4 regions of the Enterobacter sp. E14S genome follow, and region 1 is predicted to be linked to each of the others. Evidence: predicted binding sites of a transcription regulator. Region 1 holds the regulator's gene; each other region holds the start of a gene.
The links. Region 1 encodes CRP, which controls carbon source genes, mostly activating them, when cyclic AMP is high. Its sites were predicted from a motif close to ATGTGANNNNNNTCACAT; they were not measured.

Region 1 (5,325 bases):
ATTGAAGCGGCAAAAGCGCGCGGCTGGCTCGGCGTGGTGATGCATTTTCGCGGCTGCAGCGGTGAACCGAATCGTCAGAAACGCATTTATCACTCGGGTGAAACCGAAGACGGGACGTGGTTTTTACACTGGCTGCGGGAAAATTATGGCACCGTGCCAACGGCCGCCGTGGGCTACTCGCTTGGCGGCAATATGCTGGCCTGTCTGCTGGCCAAAGAGGGCGAAAGCGTCCCGCTGGATGCCGCCGTCATTGTCTCCGCGCCGTTTATGCTCGAGCAGTGCAGCTACCACATGGATAAAGGCTTTTCCCGCGTCTACCAGCGCTACCTGCTCAACCTGCTGAAGGCCAACGCGGCGCGTAAACTGAAGGCCTACCCGGATACCCTGCCGGTAAGCCTACGCCAGCTGAAAAAGGTGCGTCGTATCCGCGAGTTCGACGACCTGATCACCGCGAAAATCCACGGCTTCGCCGATGCGATTGACTATTATCGTCAGTGCAGCGCCATGCCGCTGCTCAGCAAGATCACGCAGCCGACGCTGATTATTCATGCCAAAGATGACCCGTTTATGGATCATCACTCGATCCCCGCTCAGGAATTCCTGCCCGACAACGTTCACTATCAGTTGACCGAGCATGGCGGCCACGTCGGGTTTATCGGCGGCACGCTGCGCCGCCCGAAAATGTGGCTTGAGGCGCGTATTCCTGACTGGCTGACCCCTTATCTGGACGGTGCAAAATGATTATTCCCTGGCAGGATCTGGATCCCGAAACGCTCGACAATCTGATTGAAAGCTTTGTATTACGCGAAGGCACCGATTATGGTGAACAGGAACGCTCGCTTGAGCAAAAGGTCAACGATGTTAAGCGCCAGCTGAAAAGCGGCGACGTGGTGCTGGTGTGGTCAGAACTGCATGAGACGGTCAATATCATGCCCCGCAACGCGTTTCACGGCTGATCTTCCACCCTTTTCAGTCAGGGAGTTGCTATGTCTGCCAGACATCCGGTTATTGCCGTTACGGGGTCGAGTGGTGCGGGAACCACCACCACCAGCCTCGCATTTCGCAAGATTTTCGCCCAGCTGAATCTCCGTGCGGCGGAGGTCGAAGGCGACAGCTTTCACCGCTACACGCGTCCGGAGATGGACATGGCCATTCGTAAGGCGCGCGATTCGGGTAAACACATCAGCTACTTCGGCCCGGAGGCCAATGACTTTGGCCTGCTGGAACAAACCTTTATAGAGTACGGTAAGAGCGGCAAAGGGCAGTCCCGCAAGTATCTGCATACCTATGATGAAGCCGTACCCTGGAATCAGGTGCCGGGAACCTTTACCCCGTGGCAGCCGCTGCCGGAACCCACCGACGTCCTCTTTTACGAAGGATTGCACGGCGGCGTGGTCACGCCTCAACACGACGTGGCGCGCCACGTGGATCTGCTGGTCGGCGTGGTCCCTATCGTTAACCTGGAGTGGATCCAGAAGCTGACGCGCGACATGAGCGAGCGCGGCCATTCGCGAGAGGCGGTGATGGACTCCGTGGTGCGCTCCATGGAGGATTACATTAACTTCCTGACGCCGCAGTTCTCCCGCACCCATATCAACTTCCAGCGCGTGCCGACGGTGGACACATCCAACCCGTTCGCGGCCAAAAGCATCCCGTCGCTGGATGAGAGCTTTGTGGTGATCCATTTCCGCAATCTCGAAGGCATTGATTACCCATGGCTGCTGGCAATGCTGCAGGGCTCGTTTATTTCGCACATGAATACGTTAGTCGTGCCGGGCGGAAAAATGGGGCTGGCGATGGAGCTCATCATGACGCCGCTGGTGGAGCGACTGATGGAAGGGAAACAGATCGCGTGAGCATGTTCCCTCTCCCAATGGGAGAGGGTTAGGGCATCAACACGCACGATGCCCCATCAATCACGCCTCGAGCACTTCATACGAATGCGTGATTTTTACCGCTTTCTCCAGCATTAACGCCACAGAGCAGTACTTCTCCGCAGACAGGTCCACCGCACGCGAGACCGCCGCGTCTTTCAGCTCTTTACCGGTGACCACAAAGTGCAGGTTAATATGGGTGAACAGGCGTGGCGCCTCTTCGCGACGTTCTGACGTGAGTTTAACCTCACAACCCGTCACGTCATGACGACCTTTTTGCAGAATCGACACCACATCAATTGCGCTGCATCCGCCTGCCGCCATCAGCACCATTTCCATTGGGCTGGGTGCTTTATCGCCGGAGTTACCGTCCATCAAAATCTGGTGTCCTGACGCGGACTCGCCCAGGAACGTTAAACCTTCAACCCATTTCACGCGCGCTTGCATATTCATTAACTCCAACGTTGCATTTTTGGTGACAGATTACGCGTGCGTTACATTTCTCGCAATGGAAGGCGACCTGCATCATGCTGAAGCGAGACACCAGGAGACACGCGGCGAAAGCTATGCTAAAACACTCAGGATGCTACAGTAATACATTGACGTTACACGTGTATGCAGAGGACATCAAACTTTACTGGCTGCGAAACGTTACGGTAGCCGACTTCCCAGGGTATGGGTAAGAATTCGATTGCAACCCCAGAGTCCGGATGCATCTGATGACTCTGGTGACAGCTTATAACAGAGGATAACAGCGCATGGTGCTTGGCAAACCGCAAACAGACCCGACTCTCGAATGGTTCTTGTCTCATTGCCACATTCATAAGTACCCATCGAAGAGCACGCTGATTCACCAGGGTGAAAAAGCGGAAACGTTGTATTACATCGTTAAAGGCTCGGTGGCAGTGCTGATCAAAGATGAAGAAGGGAAAGAGATGATCCTTTCTTATCTGAACCAGGGCGATTTCATCGGTGAACTGGGCCTGTTTGAAGAGGGCCAGGAACGTAGCGCCTGGGTTCGTGCAAAGACAGCATGTGAAGTGGCTGAAATTTCTTACAAGAAGTTCCGTCAGCTGATTCAGGTTAACCCTGACATCCTGATGCGTCTTTCTTCCCAGATGGCGCGCCGTCTGCAGGTCACGTCAGAGAAAGTGGGTAACCTCGCCTTCCTGGACGTTACCGGCCGTATCGCACAAACCCTGCTGAACCTGGCGAAACAGCCAGACGCCATGACCCACCCGGACGGTATGCAAATTAAAATTACCCGTCAGGAAATTGGTCAGATCGTCGGTTGCTCCCGTGAAACCGTGGGTCGTATCCTGAAAATGCTGGAAGATCAAAACCTGATCTCCGCCCACGGTAAAACCATCGTGGTCTACGGAACGCGTTAATTCCGCTTAAACGGCGTGCCATCGCAAGGTGTCACGCCGTTTTTGTCTCTACTCCCCATGTGGCGCAGGCTGATCTATCACCCGGAAGTTAACTACGCACTGCGACAAACGCTGGTGTTGTGTCTTCCTGTGGCCATAGGCCTGATCCTCGGACATCTTCAGCAAGGCCTGCTGTTTTCCCTCGTGCCCGCCTGCTGCAACATTGCCGGTCTGGACACGCCGCATAAGCGCTTTTTCAAACGCCTGATTATCGGTGGCTGCCTGTTTGCCGGGTGTAGCCTCGCCGTACAACTCCTGCTCGCCCGGGATATCCCGCTGCCGCTGATCCTGACCGTGCTGGCGATGACGCTCGGCGTCACGGCGGAAATCAGTTCGCTGCACGCCCGCCTGCTTCCCGCTTCGCTGATTGCGGCCATTTTCACGCTGAGCCTCGCCGGGAACATGCCGGTGTGGGAGCCGCTGCTGATCTACGCCCTGGGGACATTATGGTACGGGCTGTTTAACTGGTTTTGGTTCTGGCTGTGGCGGGAGCAGCCGCTGCGTGAATCCCTGAGCCTGCTCTATGTGCAGCTTGCGGATTACTGCGAAGCCAAATACACCCTGCTCACCCAGCATACCGACCCGGAAAAATCCTTACCGCCGCTGCTGACGCGCCAGCAAAAGGTGGTGGATCTGATAAGCCAGTGCTATCAGCAGCTGCATATGCTCGCCGCCAACAAGAACCACGAGTACAAGCGGCTGCTGCGCACCTTCCAGGTCGGGCTGGATCTGCAGGAGCATATCTCCGTAAGCCTTCACCACCCGCAGGAGGTGCAAAAGCTGGTCGAGCGCAGCCACGCCGAAGCGGTGATCCGCTGGAACGCGCAGACCGTCTCGGCACGTCTGCGCGTGCTGGCCGATGATATTCTCTATCACCGTTACCCGACGCGCTTTAACATGGAAAAACAGCTGGGCGCGCTGGAGAAAATCGCCCGCCAGCATCCCGATAACCCGGTCGGCCAGTTTGCCGCCTGGCATTTCAGCCGCATCGCCCGCGTGCTGCGCACGCAGCGCCCGCTTTATCCCCGCGACTTGATGGCGGATAAGCAAAAACGGCTTCCGCTATTGCCCGCGCTCAAAAGCTATCTTTCTCTTAAATCGTCCGCTCTGCGCAACGCCGCAAGGATCAGCGTGATGCTCAGTACCGCCAGCCTGATGGGCATGGCGCTGCACCTGCCGAAACCGTACTGGATCTTAATGACCGTGCTGTTTGTCACCCAGAACGGCTACGGCGCCACGCGGGTGCGTATTCTGCATCGGGCTGGCGGAACGCTGGCCGGGCTGATCATTGCGGGCGTGACGCTGCACTTCCACGTGCCGGAAGGCTATACCCTGGCAGGGATGCTGGCGATTACGCTGGTGAGCTACCTGATTATCCGCAAAAACTACGGCTGGGCGATGGTGGGCTTTACGGTGACGGCGGTATATACGCTGCAGCTGCTCACGCTCAATGGCGAACAGTTTATTGTCGCCAGGCTGATTGATACTCTGATCGGCTGCCTGATTGCCTTTGGCGGCATGGTCTGGCTGTGGCCGCAGTGGCAGAGCGGGCTGCTGAGGCAGAACGCCCACGACGCGCTGGAAGCGGATCAGGAGGCCATCAGGCTAATCCTCAGCGACAATCCTCAACCGACGCCGCTGGCCTATCAGCGGATGAAGGTCAACCAGGCGCACAACGCCCTGTTTAACTCGCTCAACCAGGCGATGCAGGAGCCGGGCTTTAACTCGCACTATCTGGCAGACATGAAGCTCTGGGTGACGCACAGCCAGTTTATCGTCGAGCATATTAACGCCATGACCACGCTGGCGCGCGAGCACACGATGCTAACGCCGGATCTGGCGCAGCGCTATTTGCAGTCATGTGAAATTGCGTTGCAGAGGTGCCAGCAGCGTCTGGAGTATGATGCGCCGGGCGAATCGGGCGACTCAAATATTCTGGAAGCGCCGGAGACGTTAACCCACGGGCCAATGAGCACCCTGGAGCAGCATTTACAGCGCGTTCTGGGGCATCTGAACACCAT
Region 2 (5,325 bases), on a different contig from region 1:
CGCAGGGTGTTCAGGAAAACTCTTCTTAAATTAAAGCGTAGATGGCATTTGCAAAACTTGCATGCCCAGAAAATCTACTTTCAATGACATATCAATAACTCATCCAAAAATTTCCACTGTCGTTATAAGACAAATGCACGTTTTTCATTCAGTGGTCATATAAATGAAAGCGTGTTGTCATCTGAAAAGTTAAAAATAACGGGTTAATCAGACTGATTAGCAGGCAAAAAATTTTGGGATGTACGGGAATGGCGGTTACACTTCATCCGCTGATTATTTGACTACAGGAAAGAATGGATTGTGACCAAACTCAAACTTCTGGCATTAGGCATCCTTGCCGCGACCGCAGTGAACACCGCGCAGGCGGAAAGTCAGTGGACGGTTGGCGCGGGTGTTGGCGTCATTAACAGCCCGTATAAACAGTATGACCGTGATGTTTATCCTGTTCCCGTTATCACCTATGAAGGCGACAACGTCTGGTTCCGCGGGCTCGGCGGCGGCTACTATCTCTGGAACGATAAGGCCGATAAGCTCTCCATCATGGCCTACTACGATCCAACGCACTTCAAGCCGGGTGACAGCGACAGCCATGCGCTTCGCCAGCTCGACAAGCGTAAAAGCACCATGATGGCCGGGCTCTCGTATGTACATAACACCGAGTATGGCTTCCTGCGTACGGCCCTGGCGGGTGACACGCTGGATAACAGCAACGGCTTTATCTGGGATCTGGCATGGTTGTACCGCTACACCAACGGCGGGCTCACCCTGACGCCGGGTATCGGTGTGCAGTACAACAGCGAGAACTACAACGACTACTATTACGGCGTCTCTAAAAACGAGTCCCGCCGCAGTGGTCTGAAAAGCTACAGTGCAGATGACGGCTGGGATCCTTACCTGGAGCTGACCGCGAGCTACAACTTCCTTGGCGACTGGAGCGTGTACGGTACTGGCCGCTATGAGCGTCTGAGCGACGAAGTGAAGGATAGCCCGATGGTCGATAAGTCCTGGGCAGGCATCTTCTCTGTGGGTGTGAGCTACAAGTTCTGATTGCGCACTAATATAGTGCAATTGATGCATTAAAACGGGGCGTTTGCGCCCCATTTGCTTTAGCGTGGTGCAGAGAATTTATCGCTTAACAATGCGAATCGTCTGCCCTAAACGAGACGGTTTTTCTTCACTCGCTTTCTGCGGGTTAGTCACGCGAGCCGTTTCCACGCAGACAAACGTTTTATACCCATCATCCGTCATGTCGGCCATGCTGACGGACAGCGCAGGACCCGGGTTCCAGCCCACCACGTCGCTGTGATGATGATGCACCACTTCAATGCCGCGGTTAAGGGCACCGTCGTGGATCACGCTGCACGCTTCCGGGTGCAGGTAAACGCGATCGGTACGGTCAGGGAATGCCTGAACGCCGTCGCTCAGTTTGCCTTCTTTCGCGTTATCGACTTTGTCGATATAGGTATCGCCCAGGCCGCTCACCTTCACTGCGCTGATATCACCCACGTTGAAATAGGTGTGCAGGGCAGAGGTGGTTTCGAACTCGCCGTGAGCTTCCAGTTCGATTTCACAGGTTTTACCCAGCTTGAAGCGGGCATACAGGGTGAAATCGTGCGGCCAGAGAGCGCGGGTTTCATCATTAGCCTGCAGCTCAAAGGTCAGCACTGCGCCGTTGTCATCTTCGTTATGCGCTTTCAGCGTCCACTGCTGGTTGCGGGCAAAACCGTGAGACGGCAAACCCGGCTGTGCGGACGGGCCGAACCACGGCCAGCAGATCGGTACGCCACCGCGAATAGCCGCCCCTTTTTTGAAGGAGGTCGCATCGCTCAGCCACAAACCTTCGGCTTCACCTTCCGGTTTCCAGGAGAGCAGGTGCGCGCCGTTCAGCGCCACGGACGCTTTAACGCGTGGATGGTCAACGACGATAACGTCGGCACCGTCAATCTGACGGCGGGAGAGCACAGGGGTAAGTTGTTCGACTACCGGAAGTGCAAAAATTTTATTAGTCATTAAGCAATCCTCTGTCTAAAAACAATAAAAAAGGCGACCGAAGTCGCCTTTTTGGATCAAACACTCATCTCAACTTATTTGGAGATGTGAGCGATCAGGTCCAGTACTTTGTTAGAGTAGCCAGTTTCGTTGTCGTACCAGGAAACCAGTTTCACGAAGTTGTCGTTCAGTGCGATACCTGCTTTAGCATCGAATACTGAAGTGCAGATTTCGCCGTTGAAATCGGTAGATACAACGTCGTCTTCGGTGTAGCCCAGAACGCCTTTCATTGCGCCTTCGGAAGCAGCTTTGATCGCTTTCTTAATTTCTTCATAAGAAGCAGCTTTTTCCAGACGAACGGTCAGGTCAACAACGGATACGTTAGGAGTTGGAACGCGGAACGCCATACCAGTCAGTTTGCCATTCAGTTCTGGCAGTACTTTACCTACAGCTTTAGCAGCACCGGTAGAGGATGGGATGATGTTCTGAGCCGCGCCACGGCCGCCGCGCCAGTCTTTGTGAGACGGGCCATCAACGGTTTTCTGAGTAGCGGTAGTCGCGTGAACGGTAGTCATCAGACCTTCGATGATGCCGAAGTTGTCGTTGATAACTTTAGCCAGCGGTGCCAGGCAGTTGGTGGTGCAGGATGCGTTAGACACGATATCCTGGCCAGCGTAAGTTTCGAAGTTTGCACCACGAACGAACATTGGGGTGTTGTCTTTGGAAGGACCAGTCAGAACAACTTTCTTCGCACCAGCGGTGATGTGTTTACGCGCAGTTTCGTCGGTCAGGAAGATACCGGTTGCTTCAGCAACAACGTCAACACCGATTTCGTTCCATTTCAGGTTAGCTGGGTCTTTTTCAGCAGTAACGCGGATGGTTTTGCCATTAACAACCAGGTGGCCGTCTTTCACTTCAACGGTGCCGTCGAAACGACCGTGAGTTGAGTCGTACTTCAGCATGTACGCCATGTATTCAGCGTCCAGGAGATCGTTGATACCAACGATTTCGATGTCAGAACGTTTCTGAGCAGCACGGAAAACAATACGGCCGATACGGCCAAAACCGTTGATACCTACTTTGATAGTCATATATTCCACCAGCTATTTGTTAGTGAATAAAAGGTTGCCTGTAAAATTACAAAAACCTTACGCAGCGTCAAGCGGAATCGTGTCAATCATTGCGACAAATCAATCCTGTGACTAACGTTTGTGCGACTGACTCGCCTCACTTTCCCTTTGAGCTTGCACCCATATGGGGGCTGAGCCGGGATTTTAAAGTCCTCTCAGGATAAAAATGTGAACATGATCACAATTGCCTGACCGCTTATTCGCGACACATAAGTTTAGATCAAAAGTGCACGCAAGGGTGTTAATGTTTTGTTAGAATCCGGGTTAAAGATGTCTGTTTCTACAGCGAGATGTAAGCATATGTCGAACCAACGTAACCCTGACGATTTGAAAAAAAACCTCACAGAAATGCAGTTTTACGTGACGCAGAATCACGGAACGGAACCGCCGTTCACCGGGCGTTTACTGCACAACAAGCGAGACGGCGTCTACCACTGCCTGGTCTGTGATGCGCCTCTGTTCAATTCACAAACGAAATTTGATTCTGGCTGCGGCTGGCCGAGTTTCTACGAGCCGGTGAGCGATGAGGCCATTCGCTACCTGACCGACTCGTCGCACGGCATGGTGCGTACGGAAATTCGCTGCGGCAACTGCGACGCGCACCTTGGGCACGTCTTCCCGGATGGCCCACAGCCTACGGGCGAGCGTTTCTGCGTAAATTCGGCCTCAATGAGCTTCACCGATGATGAAAACGGTGACCAGATTAAGGGTTGAAAAAACGATTCAGCAAATTATTCCTTTGAAAGGGCGCGAGAGTGAATATTGATGACATGATTAGCGGCATGACGCCGGAGATTTATCAGCGTCTGGTGACCGCCGTAGAACTGGGAAAATGGCCCGACGGCGTTGCGCTGACGCCGGAGCAAAAAGAGAACAGTCTTCAGCTGGTGATGCTGTGGCAGGCGCGCAATAACACCGACGCGCAGCACATGACGATCGACACCCAGGGCCAGATGGTGATGAAGAGCAAGCGCGAGCTGAAAGAAGACTTCGGCATCACGCCGAAGCCGATTGCGACGATGAAAATGCAATAACGGTGCGGGTTGATACCCTCTCCCACAGGGAGAGGGCGTAAAAGACTACGCCTGCGTTTCCAGCCAGTCTTCGAGCGTATACAGCGTCGCGCCTTCCGCAGCCATATCCATAAACGCCTGAGCGCTGTCGTGCGGGTGAATGTTCACCCCGCGGCAGCCGTCGGTGATGACGCTGACGGTATAACCTAACTGGAGCGCGTCCAGCACGGTAAACTTCACGCAGTAATCCGTCGCCAGGCCCAGCACGATCAGCTCCGTGATTTCGTGATGACGTAACCACGCGTCCAGCGCCGTTTTCTGGCGATGCCCGTTATCAAAAAACGCGCTATAGCTGTCGATAGCCGGGTTTTCACCTTTATGGAACACCGCGTCGACGGCTTTCTGATTCAGGAGCGGATGTAGCTCCGCGCCTTCCGTCTGCTGTACGCAGTGATCCGGCCAGAAGGTTTGCGCCAGCCCGTCGAGTTCCCCCTGAGTGAAAGGCTCGACGTCGTGCTGGCTGGCAAAGCTGCCGTGGTTCGCCGGGTGCCAGTCCTGGCTTGCGACAACCGCTTCGCCGCGGGCTTTGCACCAGTCAATCAGCGTGTTTGCCACGTCAACGGTGCTGTCACCTTCGGCGACTGCCAGCGCACCGCCCGCGCAGAAATCATTTTGCAAATCGACCAGTAGCAGGGCGCGTTGCTTCATGAGCACTCCTTATTCGTCCGGGGTCAGCTCGCCGCGCAGGTTTTGCATCATCGCGCTGCGAATGGACTGAATGTCCAGATCCTGACTCAGTAAATAGTGAAGTTTAGTCAGCGTTGCCTCAACGGTCATATCGAAGCCGCTGATGACTCCCGCATGCGCCAGCGCGTTGCCGGTGGCATAGCCGCCCATGTTGACCTTTCCGGACATACACTGGGTCAGGTTCACGACCACAATTCCGCGCTCGCTGGCTTCCTGGAGCTCTTTCAGGAATTCGCCGTTCTGCGGGGCATTACCTACGCCATAGGAGCGCAGAATCAGCGCTTTCACCGGCTGGCGCAGGAAGTTACGCACCACGTCGGCAGAGATACCCGGGTAGATAGTGACCACGCCAATCGGTTGCGGAGTGATCGGATGCACGATCAGCTCGCCGGCGGTGTTCGGCGCAGGCGGCGTGCCCAGACGACGGATATGAATTCCGGCCTCCA
Region 3 (5,325 bases), on a different contig from region 1:
CCTTGAAGCCTGCGGCTACAAGCCGGGCTTCGTGATTGGCGGCGTACCGGGCAATTTCGACGTTTCTGCGCGTCTGGGTGACAGCCCGTTCTTCGTGATCGAAGCCGACGAATACGACTGCGCGTTCTTCGACAAGCGTTCTAAGTTCGTGCATTACTGCCCGCGCACGCTGATCCTCAACAACCTTGAGTTCGACCACGCGGATATTTTTGACGACCTGAAAGCGATCCAGAAACAGTTCCACCACCTGGTGCGTATTGTTCCGGGCCAGGGGCGCATCATCCTGCCTGAGAACGACATCAACCTGAAGCAGACGATGGCGATGGGCTGCTGGAGCGAGCAGGAGCTGGTGGGCGAGCAGGGCCACTGGCAGGCGAAAAAGCTCAACGCCGATGCCTCCGAGTGGGAAGTGCTGCTCGACGGTGAAAAAGTGGGTGAGGTGAAGTGGGGCCTGGTGGGCGAGCACAACATGCACAACGGCCTGATGGCTATTGCTGCGGCGCGTCACGTGGGCGTTTTGCCTGCGGATGCGGCCAATGCGCTGGGCTCGTTCATTAACGCCCGTCGCCGTCTGGAACTGCGCGGTGAAGCCCACGGCGTGACGGTGTATGACGATTTCGCGCACCACCCAACGGCCATTCTGGCAACGCTTGCCGCCCTGCGCGGCAAGGTCGGCGGGACAGCCCGCATTCTGGCGGTGCTGGAACCGCGCTCGAACACCATGAAGATGGGCATCTGCAAAGATGATCTCGCGCCGTCGTTAGGACGTGCCGATGAGGTCTTCCTGCTGCAGCCGCAGCATATTCCGTGGCAGGTGGCCGAAGTGGCCGACGCCTGCATTCAGCCTGCACACTGGAGCGCGGATGTGGATGCGCTCGCGGATATGGTGGTGAAAGCCGCTCAGCCTGGCGATCACATTCTGGTGATGAGCAACGGCGGTTTTGGGGGGATCCATCAGAAGCTGCTGGACGGTCTGGCGAAGAAAGCGGAAGCGGCAGCCGCAGAGTAAAAAAAAGCCCGGTGGCGCTTGCGCTTACCGGGCCTACATTCTTTCCTCCCTCGCCCCTCCGGGGAGAGGGTCGGGGTGAGGGGAACAGATTACTCTTCGTTCTCAGACAGCTCGCGCAGATACTGGAAAATCAGGCGCGCAGACTTCGGCGGCTTATTCCCTTCTTTCTCTTTCTGCGCGTTGCGGATCAAGGAACGCAGCTGCTGGCGGTCGGCATCCGGCCACAGGTTCAGCACTTCCGGTACGGCATCATCACCCTGTTCAATCAGGCGATCGCGGATCTGCTCAAGCTTATGGAAAAACGCAACCTGCTGGTTGTGGCGGTTTTTCAGCTTGTCCAGCGCCTGGCGGATCGGATCGACGTCGCGCTGACGCAGCATTTTCCCGATAAGCTGAAGCTGGCGACGACGGCCTTCTTTCTTGATTTTCTGTGCCAGTTCAATGGCATCACGCAGATCCTGGTCGAGCGGGATCTTGTCCAGCGCGTTTTTACCCAGTTCTACCATTTCTGCGCCAAGCTGTTTTAACTCTTCGGCGTCACGTTTAATTTCACTTTTACTGACCCAGATGATCTCATCATCTTCGTCTTCGATGTCATCACCGGGAACGTCGTCGAGCCAGTCTTCGGGCTGCTTAGTCATGTCAGGCTCCTTAAAAAAAGAGGCTAATGTTACCAGTTAAGACGCGCACTGAAAAACGGTTCTCTGTTAGACTTCAGATAACTCTCTCTTACAGTATGGCATTTGCGATGAAAGTAACCTCACAAGTTGAAGCGCAGCGTAAGATTCTTGAAGAAGCCGTCTCCACCGCGCTGATGCTTGCTTCAGAAAAATCAGATGGCGCCGAAGTGGCGGTCAGCAAAACCACCGGCATCAGCGTAAGTACCCGCTATGGTGAAGTGGAGAACGTCGAATTCAACAGCGATGGCGCGCTTGGGATCACGGTGTATCACCAGAATCGCAAAGGCAGCGCGTCATCCACCGATCTCAGCCCGGATGCCATTGCCCGCACGGTGCAGGCGGCGCTGGATATCGCCCGTTATACCTCCCCGGATCCTTACGCAGGCGTGGCGGATAAAGACCTGCTGGCGTTTGACGCGCCGGATCTCGATCTTTTCCACCCGGCGGAAGTGACCCCGGACGAAGCGATCGAACTGGCCGCGCGCGCCGAGCAGGCTTCCCTGCAGGCCGATAAGCGCATCACCAATACCGAAGGCGGCAGCTTCAACAGCCATTACGGCATCAAAGTCTTCGGCAACAGCCACGGCATGCTGCAGGGCTACTGCTCCACCCGCCATTCGCTCTCCAGCTGCGTGATCGCCGAAGAGAACGGTGACATGGAGCGTGACTACGCCTATACCATTGGCCGCGCGCTGGGGGATTTGCAGTCTCCTGAGTGGGTGGGTAAAGAATGTGCCGAACGCACGCTGTCACGCCTGTCGCCGCGTAAACTCTCCACCATGAAGGCCCCGGTCATTTTTGCGAATGAAGTGGCTACCGGTCTGTTTGGCCATCTGGTGGGCGCTATCGCAGGCGGCTCGGTTTACCGTAAATCGACCTTCCTGCTCGACTCGCTGGGCAAGCAGATCCTGCCGGAATGGCTCACCATTGAAGAACATCCGCACCTGCTGAAAGGGCTGGCCTCCACGCCGTTCGACAGCGAAGGCGTGCGTACCGAACGTCGCGATATCATCAAAGACGGTATTCTGACCCAGTGGCTGCTGACCAACTACTCCGCGCGCAAGCTGGGGCTGAAAAGCACCGGACACGCTGGCGGCATCCACAACTGGCGCATTGCCGGACAGGGCCTGAACTTTGAGCAGATGCTGAAAGAGATGGGCACCGGTCTGGTGGTCACCGAGCTGATGGGCCAGGGCGTAAGCGGCATCACCGGAGACTACTCGCGCGGCGCGGCGGGCTTCTGGGTGGAAAACGGCGAAATCCAGTATCCGGTGAGCGAAATTACGATTGCCGGCAACCTGAAGGACATGTGGCGCAACATCGTTACGGTCGGTAACGATATTGAAACACGTAGCAATATACAGTGTGGTTCTGTACTTCTGCCGGAAATGAAAATCGCCGGTCAGTAATATCCGTAAAGGCGTTTTAATAATAAAAAAGGAAGTGAGCAATGCGTAAACACCTGTTAGCGATCGTCGCGGCTTCAACGCTGGTTCTTGGCTCTTCTGCGTTTGCTGCCGATCTTGAAGACGACATGGGCATCCTCGGTCAAAACCTGAAGGTGGTGCAGAAAACCGACAATGCGGCTGAAATGAAAGACGCGCTGACCAAAATGCGTGAAGCGGCGCTGGACGCACAAAAAGCGACGCCTCCGAAGCTGGAAAGCAAAGCGGCAGACAGCGCAGAGATGAAAGACTACCGCCACGGCTTTGACGTGCTGGTCGGCCAGATCGACGGCGCGCTGAAGCTGGCTAACGAAGGCAAAGTGAAGGAAGCCCAGGCGGCGGCCGAGCAGTTTGTGACGACCCGTAACACGTATCATCAGAAATACCGTTAACCGATCGCGCATCTGACAAACAACCAGCGGGGGCCAGCGGCCCCCGTTTTTTTTACGCGGTAATAAGTAAACCCTATCGCCATCACATTTTAGCGTCACCGCGCCTGAACGTTTCGTTTCCCCGGCGCGCGTTTTGCCGCTGGAATACGTGATATTCATCACGCAAATGCCGGGATTAATTCAGATTCACCGCATTTATGTGGCACAGATCACTGCTGCGGCTCGCCTTTCCACTTCGAAGTGGAAAACAACTCGCTACAAACAATTCCCCCCCAACGTTAGTTTTATTCCAGAGCCATTAACGGGGTAAGACCAGTGATTAACGGAGCGGTAATGAACGACGTTGGGGAACAGGCGGAGCAAACAGAACAGCTCGCGAACACCATGCTGCAGCAGGTTTATGCCCTGCTGGCCCGAAACAACATCATCCCCAATGCGGTACAGGAGCAGATGCTCACCTCCCACGTGCGCGCAATGGCGCACCGGTCCGTGACCGGCGAGCCGCTGCCGGAGGTAGAAGCAGAGCTGTTTGACGAAATTTCACCAGATTCAATGCAACTTGCCCGTGAAGTGGTCGCGCAGTTTGGCAACCTTCCTGATGAAGAGGCCTGGCTGCTCTCCGTTCACTTTGAAGTCGCGAAAGACAACCTTTAAGGAGCAACACATGGAACAGATTACAGTCGTGATTGGCGATCGCCTGGGCAAAGGTCAGAAAGTGGCTGCCGGTGTGGAAAAAGCAGGCGGACGCGCGGTTGTCGTGCCGGGCATGGCGGCTGACATGAAGCTCGGCGACGTGATGAAAGCGGAAAACGCCACCTTCGGCATCTCCTTCTGCGGCAGCGGCGGCGCGGGTGCCATCACGGCCCAAACCAAATATGGCTACAAGGCCAAATACGGCATGCGTTCCGTGGAAGAGGGCGTGACCGCCATCAACGAAGGCTGCAACGTGCTGGGCTTTGGCTTTATGGATAAAGAAGAGCTGGGCGAGCGTCTGGTACAGGCGTGGCAGAAGAAATACGGCGCATAAGCATGAAAGAACAGTTCACAACCACGGTGAGAGTGAAGGGGAAAGGCGACGCCAAAGCGCGCGCCTTTGCCGACGCGCTCAACCACGTTCAGGCCGCGGTGATGAAAGCCTCACCGCATATCTTACTGCGTATTGAGCCACAGGATGTGCAGGTCGTTCAGGCGCAAGAAGCGGTGCGTAAAGAAGCCTTTCTGTTCTTCTTTCTGCGCCGGGAAAGACGCACCTACAGCGTGGAGCTGGATGTGACCGTCAACGTGACCGCTATCAATCTCGACCAGGTGGATTTCGTCACGCAACGCTGATTATTCATAAAAGGGCAGACTGATGTTCTTAATTATATTAATAAAATCGCTCATCATTGGCGGCCTGGTTGGCGTCGGTGTCGGAGCCGGGGCTGCACGCATGTTTCATGCGCCTACCACTCAGGGTATGGGCGCGTTTCGTACGTTGGGGGAACTGAATTCCTGTGAAGGGGATCCGGCGTCCCACTTCTCCTTTGGGTTAGGTTTCTTCTTTAACGCCTGGGCCTCTTCCGTGGCCGCAGGTGCCTTCACACAGGACGTTGACCACCGCATCATCCCGAACTGGGGTGCTGCTGCACTGATGATCAAAAACCGTAACGTTGGCGAAACGCTGCACGACCCGCGCAAAATGGCGATTGCCTGCGGCGTGATTGGCATGCTCGTCGTCACCTTCCTGAACCTGACCGCCTCCTCCGTGCCGGCAGCGCTTCAGGTCACCGCCGTGAAGGTGCTTGTACCGGCGGCAAACC
Region 4 (5,325 bases), on a different contig from region 1:
GGCAAACAGACCGTGCAGCGTATGGCCAAACTCGTGGAACAGGGTGATCACGTCATCCCAGGAGAGAAGCGCGACGCCGCCGTTAGCCGGTTTTTGGTAGTTACAGACGTTGTAAATCACCGGACGGGCAGCAAGCTCGAAGGATTGCTCGACGAAATTCCCCATCCAGGCCCCGCCCTGCTTGGAATCGCGGGCAAAGAAGTCGCCGTAAAACAGCGCCATGCCCTCACCGGTGTGGTCGAAAATTTCCCAGACGCGGACGTCAGGGTGATACACCGGGATATCGAAGCGCTCCACAAAGCGGATGCCAAACAGCTGGCTTGCGGCCCAGAATACGCCGTCGTGCAAAACGGTATTGAGCGCAAAATAGGGTTTGATTTGCGATTCATCGAGGGCATATTTTGCCTGACGCACGCGCTCGGCATAAAAAGCCCAGTCCCAGGCCTGCACGGTGAAACCACCCTGCTCGTCGTCGATGACTTTCTGAATATCAGCCTGCTCGCGCTCAGCACGGGCACGGGCGGCGGGCACAATGCCGCGCATAAATTCCAGAGCGGCGTCCGGGGTTTTCGCCATCTGGTCGGCGATACTCCAGCTGGCGTAATCGTCAAAGCCCAGCAGGCGGGCCTGCCGGGCGCGCAGCGCCGTAAGGCGGAGGATCAGCTCGCGAGTGTCGTTTTCATCCCCTTTCTGGGTGCGCGTCCAGCCTGAGTTGAACAGGTTTTCACGGGTCTGACGATTGCGCAGCGCGGAAAGCGCGGGCTGCTGAGTCGTGTTCAGAAGCGGGATCAGCCAGCGATCGTTTAACCCTCGCTCCGCGGCAGCCTGCGCCGCGACGGCGATCTCGCTGGCGCTGAGCCCGTCAAGCTGGTGCGCGTAATCCACCACCAGCCCGCCCGTCTTATCGGCAGCCAGCAGTCGCTGATTAAACTGGCTGGTCAGGGTCGCCGCCTCGGTATTCAGCGCCTTCAGCTCGGCTTTTTCCGTTTCATTGAGACGCGCACCGGCCAGAATAAACCGTTGATACGTCTCCTCGACCAGCCGACGGGATTCGGCGTCCAGCGCGGCACGATCCTGCCAGACGCTCTCCACGCGGGCGAAAAGGGTGTCATTCAGCCAGATGTCGTTTGCCAGCGCGGCAAGCTCGGTGGAGAACTGCTCCTCAAGCTCCTGCAGATACGCATTGGTGTGTGCGGAGGTCATAGCGAAGAACACGCTGCTGACGCGCGAGAGCAAAGCGCCGCTTTTCTCCAGCGCCAGCACGGTGTTGGTGAAGTCCGGCGCAGCGGTTTGGGACACAATGGCGTCTACGTCCGCCCGCTTCTGGCGAAGCGCTTCATCGAAGGCCGGGCGATAGTGGCTATCGTTGATTTCATCAAAATGGGGGGCCTGGTAAGGCAGCAGGCTGATGTCAAAAAAGGGATTCGTGGCCGTCATCTTTCGCTCCTGAGTACGGGTATCCTCCCAGAGTAGGCCAGGCCGCCATCCCCTGCAACGCCGTCATACAAATGTTGCCTTAACGCACCCTCTGCGGCCGTGCTATGTTAGTACAACACAAAAAGCGTTGAGGAACAGTGAGATGATTATTTTAGTTACCGGGGCAACGGCAGGTTTTGGTGAAAGCATCACGCGTCGCTTCGTCGCCAACGGGCACAAGGTTATTGCCACGGGCCGTCGTCAGGAGCGCCTGCAGGAGCTGAAGGACGAATTAGGCGACAGCATCCTGACCGCGCAGCTGGACGTGCGTAACCGCGCGGCCATTGAAGAGATGATTGCCAACCTGCCCGCCGAGTGGCGCGCCATCGACGTGCTGGTCAACAATGCCGGTCTGGCGCTGGGCATGGAGCCCGCCCACAAAGCCAGCGTTGAAGACTGGGAAAACATGATCGACACCAACAACAAAGGGCTGGTCTATATGACCCGCGCGGTGCTGCCGGGCATGGTCGAGCGCAACCGCGGCCACATTATCAACATCGGCTCCACCGCCGGGAGCTGGCCTTACGCGGGCGGCAACGTCTATGGCGCGACGAAAGCGTTTGTGCGCCAGTTCAGCCTCAACCTGCGTACCGATCTGCACGGCACCGCCATTCGCGTCACCGATATCGAGCCGGGTCTGGTGGGCGGTACCGAGTTTTCCAACGTGCGTTTCAAAGGCGATGACGCGAAAGCGGGTAAAACCTACGAAAATGCTAACGCGCTGACGCCGGAAGATGTGACCGAAACGGTCTGGTGGGTGGCGACGCTGCCAAAACACGTCAACATCAATACCGTGGAAATGATGCCCGTCAGCCAGAGTTTTGCCGGACTTAGCGTCCATCGTGGCTGAATCTGCCCTTCCCGGCCTGCGGGCCGGGTCTGTTTCGGGTTATAAAAGAATGGTAGTATGTTCAGGCTAACTCTCTGAGAAATGACAACTCATGGCCGCTGAATCGCAACTCAATCCCACCCAGCCCGTTAACCAGCAAATCTATCGCATTTTGCGACGTGATATTGTCCATTGCCTGATCCCACCGGGAACGCCGCTTTCTGAAAAAGAGGTGTCCGTGCGTTTTGACGTTTCCCGTCAGCCGGTACGTGAAGCGTTTATTAAGCTTGCTGAAAACGGACTGATTCAGATCCGCCCGCAGCGCGGCAGCTACGTGAACAAAATTTCACTCTCTCAGGTACGCAACGGCTGTTTCGTTCGCCAGGCCATTGAATGCGCGGTGGCACGCCGCGCCGCAACGCTTATCAACGACAACCAGTGTTACCAGCTGGAGCAGAACCTGCACCAGCAGCGTATTGCGATTGACCGTAAGCAGCTCAATGATTTCTTCCAGCTTGATGATGAATTCCACCAGAAGCTGGCGCAGATCGCGGATTGTCAGCTGGCCTGGGACACCATCGAGAACATCAAGGCCACCATTGACCGCGTGCGCTATATGAGCCTCGATCACGTCTCCCCGCCGGAAATGCTGCTCCGACAGCATCATGATATTTTCAGCGCGCTGGAAAAACGCGACCCGGACGGTGTGGAAAAAGCGATGACGCTGCATCTGCAGGAAATTAGCGAATCCGTGCAGCTGATTCGTCAGGAAAATAGCGAGTGGTTTAGCGAAGAGTAATATGCGCCGCCCCTTTCGGGAACGGCGGCGTGATTAGCGAACGACTAACACCGGGATCGTGGCGTAGCGCAGAATAGATTCCGCATTTGAACCCAGCAGATGAGTGGTGATGCTCGGGTTTTTCGACCCGATGACAATCGCATCATATTCCCCCTCCTTGCTCAGCTTGATAATTTCATCCCGGACGTTGCCAAAACGCACCATGCTGTGAATATTCTCTGGGGCGATATCGAACAGTCTTTTTAACTCGTTCATTTTCTTACCGGATTCTGCGGTCATATACTCTTCAAACTTTTTTATATCGGCGTTGAACCCGCGCAGCAGAGACCGGCTGCTGGCTGGCAGAATATTGACCAGGGTAATCGACGCGCCCTCAGCCTTTGCAAGGTTTGCCGCGTGGCGAACCGCTTTGTCGCTCAAATCCATTTCAAACACGTCTACAGGCATCAAAATGCTCTTATACATAAGCCTGACTCCTTATTCCGATGAAGGGTTATTTCCTGCACACAGGATGACATCGGGAATATAAACCAACCCTCAACGCTTCCCTCTCGAAACTATCAATTAATGAAAATAATGGTCCACTTTGTAAATTACCGTCCTGAACCGTCAGCGCCCGACGAAATAAAGAAAAAAGTGTGAGTTTGATCAAAAACAAAAACATGAAGCGCGGACAGGCGTATTTATAGGCCCCGTGAACGGCAAAACCCGAAATAGCGCCGTAACGAACAGGTTAGAGAGGAGAAAATACCATGATGACATACGACCGTAACCGCAATGCAATCACCACCGGCAGCCGCGTCATGATTAGCGGCACGGGCAAAACCGGCGTGATTAAAGCGATCCACAGCGACGGGCTGGATGCCGCGCAGGTGCGCCGCAGCAAAACGGTAGAAGTGGAAGGATGCGAAGGTAAATTCGAACCGATTGAGCTGATTCGCCTGGGAATGCACTAAGCTGTGCGCAGACATGCCGCCGCTCACGGCGGCATGTGCTGAATTACCGTTGAGACACGTACTGCGCCACGGTCGCTTTCGCACCTTTTTGCAGCAGCGCCCGGTACGCGGCCATCACCGCAGCAACGAAGCGCGGCTCCTGCGGTAACTCTTTACCAAAGATGGCCTCAATGCCGAGCAGCGCGTTAACCCGACTTTCCCCTTCCGCACTTCCCTTCACCGCCGCCCGAATCACCGCCTGCTGCGGATCGCTCACGTCGATGGCGTTACCCTGCTCGTCCACGCCGCCAACATAACGCATCCACCCTGCCACGCCCAGCGCCAGCAGTGGGAAAGGCTTCTGATGCACCAGGTGCCAGCGCACGGAGTCCAGCATACGCTGCGGGAGCTTCTGGCTGCCGTCCATCGCGATTTGCCATGTCCGATGGCGCAGGGCCGGGTTGCTGTAGCGGGCAATCAGGAGATCGGCATAGCGGCCTAAATCAACGCCCTTCACTTTCAGCGTGGGCGCCTGCTCGTTAAGCATCAGCGCGTGCGCGGCGAAGCGGTAGTTCTCATCTTCCATACAGTCGTTGATATGCTGGTAGCCAGCCAGATAGCCCAGGTACGCCAGGAAGGAGTGGCTGCCGTTGAGCATGCGCAGCTTCATCTCTTCAAACGGGATCACGTCTGACACCAGCTCGGCACCGGCTTTTTCCCACTTGGGACGTCCTGCCACAAAGTTATCTTCGATCACCCACTGGCGGAACGGTTCACATGCGACCGCCGCCGGGTCACGCACGCCGGTCAGCTGCTCAATTTTATCCAGCGTATCGGGCGTAACCGCCGGCACGATGCGATCCACCATGGTTGACGGGAAGGTGACGTTAGCCTCGATCCAGTCCGCCAGCTCGCCGTCTACCGCCCGGGCGTACGCGCAGGTCACATTGCGCATCACGTGGCCGTTCTCCGGCATGTTGTCGCAGGACATCACGCTAAAAGCGGGCAGACCCGCCGCTCTGCGACGCGCCAGCGCCTCCACTACCACACCCGGCGCGGATTTCGGCTGGTGCGGGTTTTGCAGGTCGGCGACGATAAACGGGTGATCGAGCATCAGTTGTCCCGTCGCCGGTGAGTGGCAGTACCCTTTCTCGGTGATGGTCAGCGAGACAATCGCCACCTGCGGTTCGCACATCGCCGCCAGCACGCACTCCAGCCCGTCGACCTGTGCATGCAGCGCTTTTTTAACCACGCCAACCACGCGGGATGTCCATGCGTCGGCAGAC

Region 2: a site for CRP is predicted at 3,286-3,303, ahead of msrB (peptide-methionine (R)-S-oxide reductase MsrB). Genes of this name have one in related genera too.
Region 3: a site for CRP is predicted at 3,724-3,741, ahead of ACZ6J2_RS11990 (glycine dehydrogenase). Genes of this name have one in related genera too.
Region 4: a site for CRP is predicted at 3,741-3,758, ahead of ydfZ (putative selenium delivery protein YdfZ). Genes of this name have one in related genera too.

Annotation. Positions count from the first base shown of each region.
Region 1 is NZ_JBVODQ010000009.1:150,188-155,512, reverse strand. Features, by position in the region: gene ACZ6J2_RS17480 (hydrolase) at 1-741, shown strand, start outside; gene ACZ6J2_RS17475 (YheU family protein) at 738-956, shown strand; gene ACZ6J2_RS17470 (phosphoribulokinase) at 987-1,856, shown strand; gene ACZ6J2_RS17465 (OsmC family protein) at 1,917-2,321, opposite strand; gene crp (cAMP-activated global transcriptional regulator CRP) at 2,633-3,265, shown strand; gene ACZ6J2_RS17455 (YccS/YhfK family putative transporter) at 3,323-5,325, shown strand, end outside.
Region 2 is NZ_JBVODQ010000001.1:51,953-57,277, forward strand. Features, by position in the region: gene ACZ6J2_RS00255 (MipA/OmpV family protein) at 301-1,047, shown strand; gene ACZ6J2_RS00260 (D-hexose-6-phosphate mutarotase) at 1,126-2,010, opposite strand; gene gapA (glyceraldehyde-3-phosphate dehydrogenase) at 2,085-3,080, opposite strand; gene msrB (peptide-methionine (R)-S-oxide reductase MsrB) at 3,420-3,833, shown strand; gene ACZ6J2_RS00275 (YeaC family protein) at 3,890-4,153, shown strand; gene pncA (bifunctional nicotinamidase/pyrazinamidase) at 4,199-4,840, opposite strand; gene ansA (asparaginase) at 4,850-5,325, opposite strand, start outside.
Region 3 is NZ_JBVODQ010000004.1:199,758-205,082, reverse strand. Features, by position in the region: gene mpl (UDP-N-acetylmuramate:L-alanyl-gamma-D-glutamyl-meso-diaminopimelate ligase) at 1-1,009, shown strand, start outside; gene yjgA (ribosome biogenesis factor YjgA) at 1,099-1,650, opposite strand; gene pmbA (metalloprotease PmbA) at 1,746-3,098, shown strand; gene cybC (cytochrome b562) at 3,140-3,526, shown strand; gene ACZ6J2_RS11990 (glycine dehydrogenase) at 3,842-4,180, shown strand; gene ACZ6J2_RS11985 (SFCGS family glycine-rich protein) at 4,191-4,553, shown strand; gene ACZ6J2_RS11980 (DUF4312 family protein) at 4,556-4,855, shown strand; gene ACZ6J2_RS11975 (DUF4311 domain-containing protein) at 4,878-5,325, shown strand, end outside.
Region 4 is NZ_JBVODQ010000001.1:312,781-318,105, reverse strand. Features, by position in the region: gene dcp (peptidyl-dipeptidase Dcp) at 1-1,437, opposite strand, end outside; gene ydfG (bifunctional NADP-dependent 3-hydroxy acid dehydrogenase/3-hydroxypropionate dehydrogenase YdfG) at 1,580-2,326, shown strand; gene ACZ6J2_RS01550 (GntR family transcriptional regulator) at 2,418-3,104, shown strand; gene ACZ6J2_RS01545 (universal stress protein) at 3,138-3,569, opposite strand; gene ydfZ (putative selenium delivery protein YdfZ) at 3,857-4,060, shown strand; gene ACZ6J2_RS01535 (mannitol dehydrogenase family protein) at 4,104-5,325, opposite strand, start outside.